Regions from separate parts of the Mesorhizobium sp. P2_F7 genome, predicted to be linked through region 3. Evidence: riboswitches for the same ligand, from Rfam matches in the RefSeq annotation. Region 3 holds a riboswitch; each other region holds the start of a gene.
The links. Region 3 has a riboswitch for cobalamin ahead of AC1DZ8_RS14705 (DUF1636 family protein). Riboswitches for the same ligand answer to the same signal wherever they lie in the genome.
Positions count from the first base shown of each region.

Region 1: another riboswitch for cobalamin. It lies ahead of AC1DZ8_RS20580 (DUF1636 family protein); the one in region 3 lies ahead of AC1DZ8_RS14705 (DUF1636 family protein).
Region 2: another riboswitch for cobalamin. It lies ahead of AC1DZ8_RS03065 (aromatic ring-hydroxylating oxygenase subunit alpha); the one in region 3 lies ahead of AC1DZ8_RS14705 (DUF1636 family protein).
Region 4: another riboswitch for cobalamin. It lies ahead of AC1DZ8_RS20345 (CbtB domain-containing protein); the one in region 3 lies ahead of AC1DZ8_RS14705 (DUF1636 family protein).

Region 1 is NZ_JBFUFA010000005.1:405,633-409,036, reverse strand. Features, by position in the region: partial or broken gene AC1DZ8_RS20590 (cobaltochelatase subunit CobN) at 1-545, opposite strand, end outside; gene cobW (cobalamin biosynthesis protein CobW) at 565-1,602, opposite strand; gene AC1DZ8_RS20580 (DUF1636 family protein) at 1,605-2,033, opposite strand; cobalamin riboswitch at 2,073-2,276, opposite strand; gene AC1DZ8_RS20575 (winged helix-turn-helix domain-containing protein) at 2,306-3,404, opposite strand, start outside.
Region 2 is NZ_JBFUFA010000001.1:674,492-679,582, reverse strand. Features, by position in the region: gene AC1DZ8_RS03085 (ABC transporter ATP-binding protein) at 1-123, shown strand, start outside; gene AC1DZ8_RS03080 (DUF680 domain-containing protein) at 200-439, opposite strand; gene AC1DZ8_RS03075 (DUF680 domain-containing protein) at 560-763, opposite strand; gene AC1DZ8_RS03070 (DUF680 domain-containing protein) at 844-1,047, opposite strand; cobalamin riboswitch at 1,550-1,751, shown strand; gene AC1DZ8_RS03065 (aromatic ring-hydroxylating oxygenase subunit alpha) at 1,869-3,116, shown strand; gene AC1DZ8_RS03060 (FAD-binding oxidoreductase) at 3,139-4,239, shown strand; gene AC1DZ8_RS03055 (FAD-binding oxidoreductase) at 4,254-4,994, opposite strand; gene AC1DZ8_RS03050 (molybdopterin-dependent oxidoreductase) at 4,991-5,091, opposite strand, start outside.
Region 3 is NZ_JBFUFA010000004.1:118,137-123,227, reverse strand. Features, by position in the region: gene AC1DZ8_RS14715 (ABC transporter substrate-binding protein) at 1-907, opposite strand, end outside; gene AC1DZ8_RS14710 (ABC transporter ATP-binding protein) at 946-1,734, opposite strand; gene AC1DZ8_RS14705 (DUF1636 family protein) at 1,731-2,189, opposite strand; cobalamin riboswitch at 2,214-2,419, opposite strand; gene AC1DZ8_RS14700 (AraC family transcriptional regulator) at 2,726-3,559, shown strand; gene AC1DZ8_RS14695 (bifunctional helix-turn-helix transcriptional regulator/GNAT family N-acetyltransferase) at 3,564-4,499, opposite strand; gene AC1DZ8_RS14690 (MFS transporter) at 4,613-5,091, opposite strand, start outside.
Region 4 is NZ_JBFUFA010000005.1:356,433-361,523, reverse strand. Features, by position in the region: gene AC1DZ8_RS20365 (methyltransferase family protein) at 1-128, opposite strand, end outside; gene AC1DZ8_RS20360 (acetyltransferase domain-containing protein) at 125-1,120, opposite strand; gene AC1DZ8_RS20355 (aromatic ring-hydroxylating oxygenase subunit alpha) at 1,311-2,474, opposite strand; gene AC1DZ8_RS20350 (gamma-glutamylcyclotransferase) at 2,597-3,289, shown strand; cobalamin riboswitch at 3,357-3,551, shown strand; gene AC1DZ8_RS20345 (CbtB domain-containing protein) at 3,588-3,767, shown strand; gene AC1DZ8_RS20340 (CbtA family protein) at 3,783-4,568, shown strand; gene cobU (bifunctional adenosylcobinamide kinase/adenosylcobinamide-phosphate guanylyltransferase) at 4,561-5,073, shown strand; gene cobO (cob(I)yrinic acid a,c-diamide adenosyltransferase) at 5,074-5,091, shown strand, end outside.

The DNA.
Region 1 (3,404 bases), on a different contig from region 3:
GGTTCGTAGTAGCCGGCTTTCGGTACCGCGACCGGCTCAGCCGCCGCGACATCCGACCCGGCCAACCCCGCCAGCCGCTGCATCAGCGCCGTCATATTCTCCGGGCCGCCCTCGCGGAAATAACCCAGCAGGCCGTCCAGCTCTTTGCGCGGCAGGGTCGAGGCTTCGATCAGGCGCAAATCCTCGTCATGGCTTTCGCCCGGCAGCAGCGCCAGTTTGATACCGTGGGCGCGAGCAGTCGCCGCGAGCTGGTCGCAGCCGTAGCGCCACCAGTCATAGCCGCCCAGGATGCGCACCAAAATTACCTTGGCGTGGCGGGCGACGCTGTCGACCCAGAGGTCGACGGACATGGGGTGACGCAGGTCGCGCAGCGCCGCCAGCCGCATCGAGGGCAGGCGGGCGGCATCCGCCTTCCAGGCCGCCGCCAGTCCGGCAAGATCGCTGTCGGTGAAGGACAGCGCCACGATATCCGCCGGCGTCTGCCTGAGATCAACCGGCTCGGCGAGATCGTCGAGCGAGGCGGAGGTCGTGGTGAGGATGTGCATCGCGATCCGTGTCTGAAACTCAGCCGGCGAGTATACGCTCGATCGCCGGGCGGTTCAGCCCCTTGAGGCCAATGACGACGAGGCGCGAGCGGCGATCGTCCTCTGCGGTCCAGGCGCGGTCATAGTAGTGGTTGACGCGCGGGCCGACGGCCTGCAGCAAAAGCCGCATCGGCTTGCCGCCGACATCGACGAAGCCTTTGACGCGCAACACGTTCTCTTCCTCGGCGACGGTGGCGACGCGCCTGGCCAGTTCGTCCGGGTTGGCGATCGAGGGGATGTCGACGATGAACGTGTCGAAATCGTCATGCTCGTGATCGAAGGCGCCGTCATGGTGCGACTTGCGGTTCTCGATGTCGTCCTCGACGGCGAGGCCGAGGCCAAGCAGGACAGAGGGATCGACCTTGCCGTGCGCCGTCGCCACAATCTTCACGGCGCGGGCGGAATGTTCGTTGATAATGGCGTTGGCGCGGGCCGTGCCGGCCGAATTCATCAAATCGCTCTTCGACAGGATGATCAGGTCGGCGCAGGCGATCTGGTCCTCGAACACCTCTTCGACCGGATCGTCATGGTCGAGCGTCTCGTCCTGGACACGCTGCGCCTGCAAGGCGTCCATGTCGTTGGCAACGCGTCCCTCAGCCAGCGCCGGGCCGTCGACCACGGCGATGACGCCGTCCACGGTCACCCGGCTTTTCACGCTCGGCCACTGGAACGCCTGGACCAGCGGCTTGGGCAGCGCCAGGCCCGAGGTCTCGATCAGGATATGGTCGACCTTCGGCGTCAGCGCGAGGATCTGGTCGAGCGCCGGCACGAAATCGTCGGCAACGGTGCAGCAGATGCAGCCATTGGCCAGTTCGACGATGTTTTCCTCCGGGCAAGTGTCGATACCGCAGCCTTTCAAAATCTCGCCGTCGATGCCGATGTCGCCGAACTCGTTGACGATGATGGCGATGCGCTTGCCGCCGGCGTTTTCCAGGAGATGGCGGACCAGCGTCGTCTTGCCGGCACCGAGGAAGCCGGTGACGACGGTGCAGGGAACACGGGAGACAGATGCGGTCATGGTCAGTCCTTCAGCATGTCGAGGGGTGGGATGCGGGCAACGAGGCCGCGCTTGAGGCTATCGGGCCGGCCGCGCCAGGGGATGAGGCCGTCGGTCGAGGTGGCGAAGAGCTTTGCCCCGGTGACGAGATCGGCGCCGCTGGTTGCGGTCAGGTCGCCGAAGACATAGCTCCAGCAGCCGTCGCGCAGGATGGCAGCGCTCAGCCTTCGCTTGCAATTGCCGAGGCATTCGACCGTGCGGACGCGGATGTTGTCAGCCGCAGCTGCGCGGCGCGTGTCGTCAGCCAGCAGTTCGCCGGCGCGGGGATGCGCGTCGGAGCCGGTCTCGTCGCGGCAGGAGGCGCAGACGATGACGGTCACGCCGGTCAATGCGTCGCCACCGGCGGACGAAACATCCGCTGTGCCAGCCGAAAAACTGCTGTTCTGGTCCAAAAACCGGGCTCCTTGCCCGGAAACCCGCCAGGCGATCGGATACTTCTGTCGCAGACGGCAGGTCTCCTGGCTCGCGAGTCGTCGCCTTGGTTAGCCGCCTTCCCGGTGTTACCCAGTGGCTTTCGGCCTTGGCTCGTCGCTTACAGTTGCGGGGACAGCCGCGGATTTGGGATTTTGTCCCGCACCGCATTCCCTCTTAGCCCCAGCCGTTGCGGGCAGGGGACCGTCTGCAGCGGATTTAGGCTTTTGCGGGCAGCACTGTCAACGCACGGCTACGACATGGCAATGTCGGCCAAAGGCTTTCCCAAATCGCCGGCGGGCGTCACTTCGATGCGCTCAAGCCCAAGCCAGCCCTGCATCTGCTTCAGTTCCTCGAAGAGTTCCGCCGCAGTTTCAGGCGGCGCGCCGGGCTCGGCATAGGCGGCGTGGACACGCAACACACTGGCCGGACGGTCGGCTTTGAGGTCGACGCGCCCCACGATCCGGTCGCCGAGCAGGAACGGCAGGACGTAATAGCCGTATTGCCGCTTGTCGGCGGGCGTGTAGATCTCGATGCGGTAGTGGAAATCGAACAGACGCTCGCTGCGCGAACGCTCGAAGACGACGGGGTCGAACGGCGCCAGCAAGGCGCGGGCTTTGATTTTTCGCGGCAGGCGGGCGTCCTTATAGCGGTAAGCCGGCTTGTCCCAGCCTTCGACGCGCACCGGCAAAAGCTCGCCCGTCTCGACCAACTCCTCCAGCCGTCCCTTCATGTCGGCCGGCGACAGGCGGAAATAGTCGCGCAAATCGCCAGATGTCGCGATGCCGTGGGCGCGGGCGGAAATGCGCAGCAACTCGCGGTGCGCATCCTTGGCGGCCGGCACCGGCAGATCGAGGATCGCCTGCGGCAGCACGCGCTCGGGCAGGTCGTAGAAGCGCTCGAAGCCGCGACGATGCGCCGTGGTGATACGGCCGGCCCAGAATAGCCATTCGAAAGCATGCTTGGCATGGCTCCAGCCCCACCAGCCGCCCGAGCCCTTCTGGCCTTCGAGCGCGGAAGCGGCGATCGGGCCGCGCTCGGCGACCGCGCGGTAGATCTCCTCGATATAGGCGGCGTGCTCGCGGCCCCATTTGGCCAGCCCCAGATACATTTCGTCGCCGCTCTCGGCGCGCTGCATGCGCCAGCGCATCAGCGGCCAGGTCTCGACCGGCAGGAAGGAGGCCTCGTGCGCCCAGTATTCGAACACGGTGCGCTTGCGGGTGACCGCTGCATTGTCGAGCAGGGCGAGCGGGTAGGGGCCAAGGCGGGAATAGAGCGGCATATAATGGGCGCGCACCACGGCGCTGACGGAATCGATCTGCAGCAGGCCGGTGCGCGCCAGAACCCGGGCG
Region 2 (5,091 bases), on a different contig from region 3:
GGCAATGTCGAGGTCAAGCGCGGGGCAAAGCTGCGGCTGACGGCGGATGCCGGCGACCTGCACATCTTCGACGCCGACGGGCATTCCTTCTCGCTCAAGCCTCTAGAAGTGAAGGCGGCCTGAGGGCCAGCGCGTCGTATCGGCACGAAAAAAGAACGGCGGGCCAGGCCCGCCGCTCTTTCTTTGCAAACTTCGGCTGTTAGCGGTTGCCGAAGAGGTTCCGGTCGCTGCCCTGCGGGGCGGACTTCTGTACGTCGCCCGACGAGTTCAACAGTTTGTAGACCGGCGAACCGGTGTTCGGTACCGACGACGTCCGGGTGTTGTCGACGTTGACGGTCGCCTGATTGTCGACGGCGCTAGAGCCGACATTGTCGTTGCGGGCATAGGCACTGCCGGCGGCAACCAAAAGCGCAGCGGCAGCAAGAGCAATCTTCTTCATTTCAAGTCTCCTGAGTTTCATCATGCGGCAGAGCGGCTGACGGTCCGCCGCCCTGCGTTTTGTTCGATATTCGACTGGGATCGTTGTTCGAAAACTCTGACGTCAGATCCCGATCGGCTGTTAGCGGCCGAAGAGGTTACGGTCCGCGCCCTGCGCGGGGGTCTGAGCAGCCGAATCCGACTTCGCAACCGAAGCCGTGTGGCCACTGTCGGTCGACGTAACCGCAGGCTGGTTGGCGCCGTTCGAACCGTAGTGGTCACTGGCGGCGAAAGCGCTGCCGGAAACGGCCACAACGGCGGCGGCAGCAAGGATGATCTTTTTCATTTTAAATACTCCTGAATTTCTTCGAGCTCCCAAGAGCGACGGACGGGCCGCCACTCTTTTGTCTGGATCGGAATCAGCTGTTAATGGCCGAAGAGGTTGCGGTCGCTGCCCTGAACGAGGGGCTGCTTGTCAGCGGGCGCCGACTTCTGAATGGAAGCCGTATACGAGCTGTCAGTTGCTGCGGCAGGCTGGTTCGCACCATTGGAACCGTAATTGTCGCTACCAGCGAAGGCGCTGCCGGTAATGGCCAAAACGGCGGCGGCAGTGAGGATGATCTTTTTCATTTTTTGTACTCCAGTTTTGCTGTCCGTCTAGCGGCGTGTCCTGGGAGGAATTCGCGTCGTTCGGACACGCCCGATGTGGGAAAGCCATAGGCCGGTTTCCAATCACGAAGTTGTTCCGTGTGGGCCATGACTTCACCTCTTGTAATTTTCGTAAGCATGCCCACCATCTTGTTTTATAAAAATAATACAAAGGCTTACGTGACAACGCCATCCGGCTCACCGAGTATGTCCAAGCGTCAGCGTACACACCGTCCTGCACGCATTGTCAACAGAAACGAACCGTTCGGTTCGATTTTAGAAGCTGCTAATAGTCACTTTTCGATACTGTTGGCGGTTTTTTCGTTAGTCGGCAGTCTGATTCGAGGTGATTTGCGATGGCCGCGACCCCGCCCCGAAAACAACGACGTCAGCCCCACAATTGTCGGCTGCACCGTTTGTCGCGCGTGTCGCGCCGCATGGAGACGATGTCGCTTTCATGCCGATGTCGCGATCACTGCCGTGATTAGATGATCGCATCTCAGGTGCCGCTTCGTGACGACGGAGCGGAGAATTGGGAAGCCGGTCAGAATCCGGCGCTGCCCCCGCAACGGTGGTGGAGTTCAAGTCGCAACGGGAGACCACTGGGCAATAGCCTGGGAAGGTGTCGCGATGGTCCGCAAGGACAACTCCAGAGCCCGGAAACCAGCCCGAGATGCTTGAACTCGACTGATCGCGGTGGGCGGTCAAGAGGTGGATAGTGCATGTCCGGCGTCGCGCCGGCCTGCGGCCGATCCGTCCTCCATCACCACCAAGTTCAGTCCTTAAACCACGAGGACAGAACTATGGATGCGCGCAACGACATGCTGAGGCTCTTGAACGGCCGCAAGCAAGGCTTTTCGCTCGAACAGCCCTTCTACACCGACCCGGACTACTTCAAGCTCGACATGGAGCTGATCTGGTATCGCGACTGGCTGTTCATCGGCCATGATTGCGAACTGCCGAAGCCCGGCAGTTATATCACCGTGCAGATCGGCGACTATCCGGTGGTGCTGGTCCGCGATCAGAAGGGCAACATCAACGCCTTTCACAATTCCTGCCGCCATCGCGGCAGCCGGGTCTGCAACACCGAGAAAGGCACGGCGGCAAAGCTCGTCTGCCCCTATCACCAGTGGACCTACGAGCTCGACGGCCGCCTGCTGTTCGCCCGCCAGATGGCCGAGGGTTTCGACAAGAGCCAGTTCGGCCTGAAGCCCGTCGCCTGCGAAAGCGTCGGCGGCTACATTTTCATCTGCCTCGCGAAAGAACCTGCCGACTTCGCGCCGATGCGCGCCATGATCGAGCCCTACCTCAAGCCGCACCGACTGAGCGAAGCCAAGGTCGCCTTCGAGTCGACGATCGTCGAGAAGGGCAACTGGAAGCTGGTCTGGGAAAACAACCGCGAGTGCTATCACTGCGCCGGCAACCACCCGGAGCTCTGCAAGACATTTCCGGAAGCGCCGACCGTGACCGGCGTGCAGGGCGCCGACAGCGACCCGGAGATGCTGGCGCACTGGGCAAAATGCGAGGCTGCTGGCCTGCCGAGCAAGTTCCGCATCGATCCGTCCGGACAGTTCCGCGCCACCCGCGCGCCGCTGCTGCGCGATGCCGTCAGCTATACGATGACGGGAAAGCGCGCGGTGACGAAGAACCTTTCCGACAGCGTTGCCGCCGATCGCATCGGCACCTTGATGCACTACCACTATCCGACGACCTGGAACCACATCCTGATCGACCATGCGGTGACCTTCCGGGTGCTGCCGATCAGCGCCACGGAGACCGCGGTGACGACCAAGTGGCTGGTGCACAAGGATGCGGTCGAGGGTGTCGACTACGATCTTGCCGAACTCACCCATGTCTGGACCGAGACCAACGACCAGGACCGCCGCATCGTCGAGGAAAACGCCTTCGGCATCCTGTCGCCGGCCTATGAGCCAGGTCCCTATTCGGAGTTGCATGAGGGCGGCGTGATCCAGTTCGTCGAATGGTACGCAGCCTTCATCGGCCCGCGCCTTGCCGAAGGCGGCCGGCCGGCGCTGCGCAGCGTCGCCTAAGAGAGGTTGAAGGATGAATGCGATGACGGATCTTGGTCTCTATCGCCATCTCGACCAGATGGCGCCATGGAACGACAGGCTGCAGGTGCTGGAAGTGATCGGCGTCAGCGACGAGGCGCCTGGCGTCAAGACCTTCACCTTCCGCTCCGACAACCAGACCTGGTTCCGCTACAAGCCGGGCCAGTTCGTGACGCTGGAGCTGCCGACACCGGACGGGCCGCTGATGCGCACCTACACGCTGTCGTCGTCGCCGTCGCGGCCGTTTTCGATCGCGGTGACGGTGAAGGCTCAAGCCGGCAGCATCGGCACACGCTGGATGTTCGAAAACCTGGTGCCCGGCTCGCACGTCAAGGCCTATGGGCCCGCCGGCGACTTCTCTCTGCACAGCCACCCCGCGGCCAAATATCTGTTCATCTCTGCGGGCTCCGGCGTGACGCCGATGATGTCAATGCTGCGCTGGCTGAACGACTGCGCGCCATGGACAGATGTCGGCTTCGTCAACTGCGCGCGGCGTGCGGAAGAGATCATCTTCCGCAAGGAGCTCGAACTGCTCGGCGGCCATATGCCTGGCCTGTCGCTCGGCTTCATGATCGAGGAACGCTCGAGCCGCGAAGGCTGGTACGGCCATATGGGCCGCATCGACGCGATCCGGCTGCCGCTGCTGGCGCCCGATTTCCGCGAACGCGAGATCTTCTGCTGCGGCCCAGATCCGTTCATGCGCGCCGTGCGTGGCATGCTGGATGCGGCTGGCTTCGATATGACGAAATATCATCAGGAGAGTTTTGCCACACCTGCGGTGGAGGAAGTGCTGGCGCCGTTTGCCTCACCCGCTGAAGACGGCACTGCTGTCCCTGTCGAAGCCGTGACGCCGATCCGCTTCTCGCTTTCGGAGGTTGACGCCGACTGCGTCGCCGGCCAGACCGTGCTGCAGACGGCGCGCAGCTCGGGCGTGCGGATTCCGGCCGCCTGCGAGTTCGGCCTGTGCGGCACCTGCAAGGTGAAGAAGGTCTCCGGCGCTGTCGAGATGAGTCACAATGGCGGCATTCTCGACCACGAGATCGATGACGGCTTCATTCTTGCCTGCTGCTCGAAACCGCTGTCGGCACTCGAAATCGAGGCGTGAGTGGCGCTGCCCGCTCAGACGCCATAGCGCTCGGTGCGAATGATGTCCGCTGACATGCCGGCGTCGATCAGCGCCTGGGCGGCGGCCGAGACGAAGGCGTTCGAGCCGCAGACAAAGGCCAGTGCCGGCGGTTGCGGCAGCCGCGCGAGCGCCTGCATCACCATTGCCGTGTCGATGCGCCTCGAATAGTCGGATGGCCGCCGTGCGGCCTCGCGCGTCAGCGTCAGCACCAGGTCGAAACCGTCGCGGCGGTCGTCGAGGCCGATCAGCTCGTCGCGGAAGATCACCTCGTCCCAGACCCGCACCGAAAACATCAGCGCGACCGGCACCGCCGATTTGCGCAAGGTCCGGTGGCGCACCATCGCCATCAGCGGCACCACGCCGGAACCGCCGCCGACGAGAAGCAACGGCCCGCCATCGCTGTCGGACCAGACGAAATGCCCGCCAAGCGGCCCGCGCAGCTCGATCTCATCGCCGACCGCCGCCACCTCGTGGAAGAAAGGCGAGACTTCGCCATCGTCGAGTTTTTCGATCGCCAGCTCGATCGTGGCGCCGCTCTCCGGTGCCGAGGCGATGGAATAGGAGCGGCGCGCCTGATAGCCGTCAGGCGCCGTCAGCCGGACGTCGACATGCTGTCCGGCGCGATAGGCAAAAGGCCGCGACAGCGCGAAGAAGAAACTGGTGACGCGCGGCGTGCGCTTTTCGATCCGGGTGATTTTCGCCGTCTGCCAGGGAGATTGCGGCGCTTCGCTCATGGATCGCCGCTATAGCGCTGTTCGCGCCACGGGTCGCCATAGATGTGATAGCCGCGCAATTCCCAGAAACCCGGCTCGTCACGCTCTGTGAACTGCA
Region 3 (5,091 bases):
TGGCCTCGATGTTGGCCGGTCCGGGCGTCAGCTCGGCGTAACGCAGCGCCACGAAGCGTTCGTTCTTGACCGCATCGGTCTCCTTCATCGCCGGGTGCGCTTTCAGGAAATCGAGCAGCTTCTTGTAGCCGCCGCCATCCTGGTAATCGAGCAGGATGAGGAATTGCGGGTTGCGCGACGCCACTGTTTCCCAATCGGTGTTGCCCCAGCTGGTATCCATGTCGGCCATGATGTTTTCGCCGCCGGCGGCCGTTATCATGGCGCTGGGGATGGCGAACTTGCCGGCGGTGAACGGCTTGTCTTCGCCGGAGTCAAAGAGGAACACGCGCGTGTCCTTGCGGTCGCCGACCTTGGCGGTGATGGCGGCGAGCTGTGCCTTCCAGTCGGTGACAAGCTTCTCGGCGTCAGCCTCCTTGCCAAAAATCTTGCCCAGCTTTTCGACGTCGCCATAAAGCAGGTCCATCGAGGCGGCGGGGCGGTTCTTGTCGAGGTGGACGCAGCTTTCGGTCAGCACCAGCGTCTTGATGCCGTGCGGCGCCAGCGTGTCTGGCGTCACCGCGCCGCCCGGGTCCATGCCGTAATACCAGCCGGCGAAAAAGAAATCGGGCTGGACCGCGACAAGGTTTTCCATCGTCGGATATTTCGGCGCCAGTTCCGGGATCGACCCCTGCTCGGCCTTGAATTCCGGGCCGACTTTGTACCAACCGGTAATGCCGGTCAGGCCGACGATCGAGGGCTGCAGTTTCAGCGCAAACGCCATCTCGGCCATGTTGAGATCGTGAATGACGGCGCGCTTGGGCGGCGCATCGAAGGTCAGCGGCTTGCCGCAACTGTCCACGGTCACCGGGAAAGCAAAGGCGGCGGAGGCAAACAGCGAGGCGGCAAGCGACAGAACGAGGCGTTTCACGGGGCGGTGCTCCTTGGATGAGTTTGGAATGGGTTGGATCAGAATGGCGACGAGACACGGTTGGGAACTTCGAAGACGGTGAGCTCGCGGTCTTCGGTCGGATGGCGCAGCCGCAGGACGTCGATACCGAAGATGTCGCGGATGAGGTGCTGGGTCAGCGCCTCGCGCGGTCCGGCCAGGGCGTGCAGGCGCGCCTCATTCATCACCGCGACCCGGGTGGCGAAGGGCGCGACCAGAGACAGATCGTGCAGCACGGCAACCACAGTCATGCCGAAGCCTGCGACCAAGTCGAGCAGTTCGCCGCGGGCGCGCGGATCGAGGTGATTGGTCGGTTCGTCCAAGAACAGGATGCGCGGCTGCTGGGCGATGGCGCGCGCCAATTGCGCGCGCTGGCGTTCGCCGCCTGACAGCGAGCCGATGGTACGGCCGGCGAGCGGCAAGAGCCCGGTCCGGCCCAGTGCGTCGACAACGATGTCGCGGTCTTCGTGCCGGCGCCTCAAGCCGGCATGCGGAACCCGGCCGAGTTCGACATAATCGATCACGCCGAGCCGGGGATCCGGCTGGTCGGTCTGGCCGACGACGGCCATGTGGAGAGCGCGCTCGGCGGTCGAGATCCGGTCCAGCCGGCGGCCGAGAAATGTCACATCGCCCGCGCTTGGCCGCAGCGTGCCGCTGAGCATGCGTAACAGCGTCGTCTTGCCGGCGCCATTGGGGCCGATGATGGCGAGGCGATCGCCATCGGCCACCGACAGGCTGACGCCATCCACCAGCAACCGGTCGTTGGCGGCCGCGGTCAGCTTGCTGGCTTCGAGAAGCGGCGCGTTCATCGTCCACCTGTTGTCGGACAACCCGGAATGCGGGCGAGTGTCTTGCCCGCCAGCCCGGCCGGACGCTGCCCTGAATTGCACCAGCCATCGGCAAGTGAGGCGTAGAGTTTCGCAAATCGCACGAGGTCGCCGGCGTCGGCCCGCGCATCGATGGAGCCGAAGAGGTAGGCGGCCTTGCCGGGCGCCTGGAAGCCGACAGTCAGCGGCCGCGAACAACCCGCCATGCAGGCCACGCCCTCGACCGAAAAGCCCTGGGCAACAGCCGGTTCATGGTGAGCCGCGAGCCGGGCGCGCAGATCGGCGCAGAGGCCCTCGCCCGACCTGATCCCGGTCACGAGATCGCGGCAGAGCGTGCACACGATGATGCGGTGGATGTCGGCGTCCAACGTTCCGTCACTTTCTCGATAGGCGACGGAAGGCAGTTCGGGCAGCCGGCCGACAAGACCGACGTCCACGTCTCCTCCCGGCACACCCCGTCCGGTCAACTCATTGAGATGGCAGGTCTCCTGGCTCGCGGGTCGTTGCGCCATCCTGCCTTCCCAGCCTTGCCGGCCAGTGGCTTGTCGGATTTTGCTCGCCGCTTACAGTTGCGGGGGCAGCCACGGCTTCGATCCTTGCGGATTTCACCGTGTTCCCTTTTCACCCCTGACCTTTCGGCGCGGGGACCATCACGAGGCGCAGCGTAGTTTTCCATCGGTCGCGCCGCAATGAATTTCTGTGACGGTTGCTCCACTTTGCATTGGTCAGTTATGTAATATCATAACAACTAAAGGGTACCCCGTCGCCCTGTCAAGCCGCCGCGCCACGCAAAGCCGGATCGGTTCAGGCCATCGGCAGCCGTCGCTGTCATCAGGACACCCATCCCCGGATCGTGCCGTTTCGATCCCCACATCGACACGGCATGCTGCATTATTGCCCAGTGCGCAATTTCGATCAAACTGTCGGGCGGCGCGATGGATAGTGTCAGCCCGCCGATGCGAGAATGAGAGCCATGAACCCGACCGAGAAAGCGCTGTGGTTTGTCGAAAGCCATCTGCCGGAAGCGATCTCGCTCGACGATGTCGCGCACAGCAGCGGCGTGTCGCGCTTTCATGTGACGCGGGCGTTTGGCGCCGCCACCGGCCGTTCGGTGATGGGCTATATGCGCGCCCGCCGGCTGACCGAAGCGGCGCGCAAGCTGGCCGCCGGCGCGCCCGACATTCTCGCGGTCGCGCTCGATGCCGGCTACGCTTCGCATGAGGCCTTCACCCGCGCCTTCCGCGACCAGTTCGGCACCACGCCGGAGCTGGTGCGTGCGCAGGGCAGCCTCAAAAACCTCGACCTCGTGGAGCCGATCCTGATGGACCAGTCCTTTCTCGCCTCACTGCCGCCGCCGCGCTTCGAGGCCGGCCGGCCATTCCTCATCGCCGGCCTCGGCGAGCGCTACAGCTGCGAATCCAGCGCCGCCATTCCGATGCAGTGGCAACGCTTCGGTCCCTATATCGGCAACATTCCGGGCGAGACCGGCGACGTCGCCTATGGCGTCTGCGTCAACGGCGACGATGCCGGCAATTTCGACTATACCGCCGGCGTAGAAGTGCTGGATTTCTCCGACCTGCCGAAGGAGCTTTCCCGCGTGCGGGTGCCGGCGCAGAAATACGCGGTCTTCACCCATGCCGAGCACATCTCGACCATCCGCCGCACCGTCAACACGATCTGGAACAAATGGCTGCCGGCCTCCGGCCATGAGATCGCGGACGGCCCGGAATTCGAACGCTACGGCCCGGAGTTCGATCCGCGCAGCGGCAATGGCGGGCTGGAGATCTGGATCCCGGTTCGCGCGTGAGGCGCTAAAGCTCCAGGTTCCAGTTCTGGCCGACCAGATCCTTGCCGAAGGCGTGGTGGCGCTCTTCGTCGGCCAGCTTGAAGCCGGCATTTTCATAGATGTGACGGGCGGCGGTGAGGATGTCGTTGGTCCACAGGGTCAACGTCTTGTAGCCCTTGGCGCGGGCAAAGCCGATGCACTCCTCGACCAGCCGCTTGCCGATACCGAGGCCGCGCGCCGAAGGCTCGACATAGAGCAGGCGCAGTTTTGCTACCTCGTCCGACTTGCGCACGACGAAGACCGAGCCGACCACCTCGCCTTGCCGCTCGGCGATCCAGCTGCGCTCCCATTTTGCATCGAAGGATTTGACGAACGCGCCGAGGATTTCGGCGACCAGCGCCTCATAGGTTTCGTCCCAGCCATAGTCCTGTGCGTAGATCTGTCCCTGGCGACGTACGATCCAACCGATGTCGCCGACCTGCAGCGGCCGCAGCATATAGGGGACTTTGGGCTCCGGGCTCTCGCCCAGGAGCTGCTGCACCGTCTGCATGGCCTTGACCAGCCGGTCCTGTTCGGCAGCGGGGAGCCGCTCCAGCAAGGCCGCGACCTGGTCGTGCGAACCGCGGTTCAGCGGCGCGAAGGCCTCTCGCCCCGCTGGCGTCAGCATGATCGACGACTGCCGCGCATCCGATGCCAGCGCCGTGCGCGAAATCAGCTGCAAGTGCTCGAACTTCTTCAACAGCCGGCTGACATAGCCGGCGTCGAGGCCGAGATCGCGAATGAGATCGGTGGCCGTCAGCCCGTCGCGATGCGCCAGTTCGTAAAGCACCCGCGCCTCGGTCAGCGAGAATGCGCTTTTCAGCAGGCCTTCGTCGAGCAGGCCGATCTGGCGGGTGTAGAAGCGGTTGAAAGCCCGCACCGCGTCGATGCGTTCCTTGCCGGGTTGATGATGGATCGTCATGGGCCAGCCTCCTTGCCCCAGGACGATCAATCATTTATTTGACTTAGTCAAGTATCCTCGTAACGACCGACTGGATGCTCACACCATCGTGTCTTCGGGAAGAGTGGGTTCGGTCAGGCGATGGCGCGGCGGCGCGCGACCAGGATGAACAGGCCGAGCAGTACGACGCTGGCCGCGGCACTCACGGCGGCGAACTCCGGTATCGGCCTAAAATCCTTGCCGTCGATCAGCAGCGATGCCGCGATCGGCCCGATCGCCAGGCCGAAGAGCTGGGCAGCCGGCACCAGAAGCACGGCCGTGCGCGTCTCGTCGGCGGTGATCGCCAAGCGGATCTGATAGGGCACGATGAACAGAAGGATGAAGCCCATGACCAAGGCGGCGGCCCAGAAAATCGCCAAGCCGGGGTTGCCGGCGAGCACCGCGGAACAAGCCACGGCGACCACGCCGATCGCCATGATGGCGATGCGGTAGTCGATGCGCGCCTCGAAAACAGTTGCCGTCATCGCTCCCAGGACCTGGACCGCGAGGCTGGCCGATACGATCAGGCCGACGGTGCGGCCATCGATGCCGTATTGAGCGCCGAGCGGCTCGA
Region 4 (5,091 bases), on a different contig from region 3:
GGATACAAGAAGCCAAGCACGATGCTGATGGCGATGGCGGCGCAGTAGATCAGCGGCGGCCAAGGGATCAGCCCGGATTTTGCCAGCTCAGGTTTTGCCAGTCCGCCTTTTGGCAGCTTGTCGCTCATTGTTGCCCTCCCTGCGTCATCGGGCTCTCCTCCGTTTTGGCGGTGCAGATGCCGGCGAGTTCACCGAGATGCGCTTTGAACTCTGGGGTCTGGTCGCCATTGTAGAGCCGGTCGAATGCTGCCTCGCCTTGCAGCGTGTCCAGCATGCACACACAATAGCTGGCGCAGAACGCCGTGTCGCGCTGCTGTTCGCAGGAGACCTGGCATTCCTTGAGGAAGACCACTTCCCTTGTCTCGACTGGCGCCGGCGCGATCTGCGAGAACAGCCAGACACAGCCGAACAGCAGCGGCTGGTGGATCAGGTAGAAAGCCAGACTGTGGCGGCCAATGAAGGTGAGGGGCTTGGCCCAGCGTCCGGGTGTCAGCGTCGCCAGCCGTGCCAGCACGCCGCTGGTGGAGGCAAGCTTCGCCGCCGCGATGCCGACAAGCACCGCGCCAAACCAGGGAAACAGCGGCACATAGTCGTTGGAGCGCGGGTTGATCGCCGACAGGCCGACCCACCACAGCGCCTGATGGTCGAAGGCTTCGGACCTGAGGTAGATGGGCGCTGCGATCACGATTGCCGCCACGACCAGCGTCAGCAGCGCCGGCAGCCGCAGGAACAGCAGGCCGAGCAGGCTGGCCAGCGCGATCTCGTGCAATATGCCGAAGAAGATGAAGCTGTCCGGCGTGATGAAATACGTCACCGCCGATATGGCGGCCGCCGCCACCGCGACCATGGCAAAGCGCTTCCAGAAGCCGATCCAGCGGATCTGCTTGCCGTGGGCGAGAAACAGGCTGACGCCGACCAGGAACAGGAAGGTCGAGGCGATGCAGCGCGCATAGATCTTCCACCAGCCGAAGGCGGTGAGGCCGGGATCGGTGTAGTGGAAATTTTCCAGATCCCAGGTGAAGTGGTAGCTGGCCATGGCGATCAGCGCGATGCCGCGCACGACGTCGATGGCTGTGATGCGCTTCGGTTGATCTCCAGGGGGTGCGGTATGGATGCTCATGGTCTCGCGATCTGATTCAGCCCCAGAGACGACTATCACGGTTGCACTGGACAAAAGAAGGCCGTGCGGCTGCATCGGGCGCCGCTTTAGGCCAGAGCCGGAAAGCCTTTGACCGAATTCGCTTTTTGCCGGGAACGGATCGGTTTCCTGTTACCGGCCGAGGAATTGCCAGCCGCCGAAATCACTTTGATCAGAGCGCCGCATGCTGCTCACGCACCCAGTTGTGGAAGCGGTGCAGATCGTATTCCTCCGGCATCAGCACCCCGGCCTGGTGGCGCATCGAGCGCAGGCCTTTCTGGTTGATCTCGCAAATCGCCGCATCCTCCTCGAGCACCTGGGTGCCGAAGGCGACGACATTGTCGATGTCGGTCTGAGCCAACGCTTCGGGCGCGAACAGCCATTCGGCGGTCAGTTCGGTCTGCTCGGGGCCGAGCGGCGTCAGCCGCACGGTGCGGACATAATCGACATGGCCGACGATGAACATCGAGGGCAGGCTGATGGCATAGGTCTGGCCGGCCGCGCGTTCGGCCGGCGTCAGGCCGGAGAAGACCGGGCCATGGACGTGGCCGTCGCGCGACCATGTCTCGGCGCCGGCGCGCAGGCCGCCGGAAAACTCCGGCGCGTCATTGTCGGCATGGCGCACCCAGTCGGGGTCGTCGTGGCGGCTCATCAGTCCGCGGCCGTAGATCGGCACCAGCCGCGACAGGTCCTTGTGGACGCCGGGGCAGTGCAGGCACTCGTTGAAGTTCTCCCAAAAAATCTTCCAGTTGCAGTTCATCACCTTGCGCAGCACATGACCTGAAACCAGCGCTTCCAGCGGCCAGTTGCCGAGGTTGCCCGATGCCGGATCGAACGAGGTCTCGGCAGTGCCGGCCGCATCTTCCTGCAGGTTGACGAAGACAAAGCCGCGCCAGACCGACAGCGCCACGCGGTAGAGCGGATGGTCGGCCTTGTCGAACCCGTCGGGCAGCGATTTCGAGGGCACGCGCACGAGATCGCCGCGCAGCGAATAGGACCAGGCGTGGTAGGGGCAGGTGATGAGCCGCGCCTTCAACCGTCCCTCGCTCTCCTGGCAAAGCTGCGAGCCGCGATGCCGGCAAGTGTTGTGGAAGGCGCGCAGTTCGCCGGTGTCATCGCGCAGCACGACAATTTCCTGTGTGCCGACGCGAAATGTCCTGAACGCCAAAGGCTGGGCGAGGTCTGCCTCGCGGCAGACGAGCAGCCAGCTTTTGTACCAGATGGCGTCGAGATCGCGCTGGTATGCGCCGGCGTCCCAATAGGCCGAGGACGGCAGCGTCGGTTCGGCCCGAGTCAGGCCGTTATAGGGGTCGCGCTGGCCCGGATTGGGTTGCATGGCTGGCTTCCTCTAGGGATACGCCAGCCGACACCCCGGCAAATCGTTTGTCAATCAGGGCGCCGCATTGCCGGTTTGGCGCGCGGCGCATAATCATGTCGGGGACATGGGGGATTCGGAACGTGGCCGCACGACAGATGTCGCTTACGCCGGAGCTGGTCGCGCGTTGCTGGCGCGAGATCAGGGACCCCGGGCCGGATCCAGACGCGATGCATCTGGATGACAGCGACTACGACGCGCTGCTGGATGAATTGCAGGCTGAGCTCCCCGACAGCGAACCGCTGTGGCTGTTCGGCTATGGTTCGCTGATCTGGAAACCGGAAATCGATTATGTCGAGCACCGCGTCGCCTTGGCGCGCGGCTGGCACCGTTCCTTCTGCATGAACATGACGCGCTGGCGGGGCACCAAGGAAAGCCCGGGTCTGATGATGGCGCTCGACAGTGGCGGACAGTGCAAAGGCGTCGCCTTCCGGCTGGCCGACGACAACCGGCGAGAACAGCTGGGCCGGCTTTTCCGGCGTGAAGTCACGCTGAAGCCGACGAGCTACCGGCCGCGCATGCTGAAGCTTGCAAGCGAGGCCGGTCCACTCAGGGCGCTGGCTTTCGTCATCAACCGCAACGGCCTGACCTATTCCGGTCCGCTCGACGAGGCGAAGGTCGTCGAGCGGCTGGCCACATCCTGCGGGCACTGGGGGTCGGGCGCCGACTATCTCTACAACACGGTGAAGAATCTGGAGGAGCGCGGCATTCACGACCGCCATCTCTGGCGGCTGCAGCGGCTGGTGGCCGAGCGGATCACCGCCTTGAACCCGTAACACTGAATGGCGCATTCGCGCTGTTGGCCGGCGGAATTTGGTTTGCCGGATGCGGCTGTTTCAGCCTATAGTCACGCATGTCGTCGGTTCCGTTAGGGACCAAGAGGGAATGCGGTGAGGGCTGACTTGTTGCCCAATGCCGTGGCTGCCCCCGCAACTGTGTGCGGTAGTCCTCTCCAAGCCACTGAGGATTTTTCTTCGGGAAGGTGGGGAAGGGCGCTGATCCGCGAGCCAGGAGACCTGCCGGCGACAGGGAACTGACTTCGATGCCCTCGGGTGGAGGGCGAAAGGACAAGATATGAATACCGCTTCCGTCTCCCTCGGCGCTTCCGTCTCCTCGCAGTCGCGCTTCATGCAGCTGGTGCTCTCTGCATTTCTCGGCCTGTTCGTTGTCGGTGTTGTCGGCTTCTCGCATCTTGATGTGGTCCACAACGCCGCGCACGATTATCGCCACTCGATGGCGTTTCCCTGCCACTGACGAGGAATTGACATCATGAACCTGTTTCGCAACGTCGTGTTTATCGCGGCGATCGCAGGGCTCGTGGCTGGCGTCGTTCTTGCCTGCATGCAGGCCTTTGCCACCTACCCCCTGATCTACCAGGCCGAAGTTTTTGAGAAGGCCGGCGGCCACCAGCACGATCATGCTGCGGCACCGGCCGCCAACACCAGTGCCGCACCGGCGGAAAACGCCATGAGCACCGCCGCACCGGCGCCTGCCGAAGCGGCGGCTCCGGCTGAAGACGAAGGCTGGTCGCCGGCCGATGGCTTCGAGCGCTTCGCTTTCAGTGTCGCCGCCAATATCGTCACCGGCATCGGCTTCGCGCTGATTCTGGTCGCGGTTTCCGAGTTCGCTGGCGGAATCGGCAGCTGGCGCCAGGGTGTGTTCTGGGGCTTGGCCGGCTTTGCCGCGTTTACGCTGGCGCCGGGCCTCGGCCTGCCGCCCGAACTGCCGGCAATGCCGGCAGCCGACCTCATGCAGCGCCAGATCTGGTGGTGGGCAACGGTGGCGGCGACAGCGGCTGGCCTTGGCCTTCTCGCCTTCCGCAAGTCGTTGCCGTTGGCGATCCTTGCCGTGGCTTTGATCGTGGCGCCACATATTGTTGGTGCGCCGCAGCCAGACAGCTTCGTGACAGCAATCCCGGAAGGTCTGCACCATCAGTTCGTGGTGGCGGTTACGGTGACCAATCTGGTGTTCTGGCTGGTGCTTGGTGCTGCCGTCGGCGTGGTGCGCGGACGCTTCACCGGCACGGCGACCAGCCTGCGCGACAGCTTTGCCTGATCGCAGTTTGACCTTCATCATCGGCGGTGCGCGCTCCGGCAAGAGCGCGCATGCCGAAACCCTGGCGACGGCGTTGCCGCCGCCGTGGGCCTATATCGCCACAGCTGAAGCCTATGACGAGGAGATGCGCGAGCGCATCGCGTCGCATCGGTCGCGGCGCAGCGAGGGATGGGCGACCATCGATGCGCCGCTCGATCTAGCTGGTGCGCTCGAGGCCTTGACGGAAAACCAGCCGGTGCTTGTCGATTGCCTGACGCTGTGGCTGACCAATCATATGCTTTCCGACCATGATCTCGACGCAGAATGCCGGCGGCTGGCCGATGTTTTATCGCGGCCGCGCGGGCCGTGGTTTGTGGTCTCCAACGAAGTCGGGCAAGGCATCGTACCGGACAATGCGCTGGCACGCCGGTTTCGCGACGCCGCCGGCCGACTCAACCAGCAGGTCGCGGCAACTGCCGATACGGTGCTATTGATGGTGGCCGGGCTGCCGCTCAAGGTGAAATAAATGACCGATATCGATGCA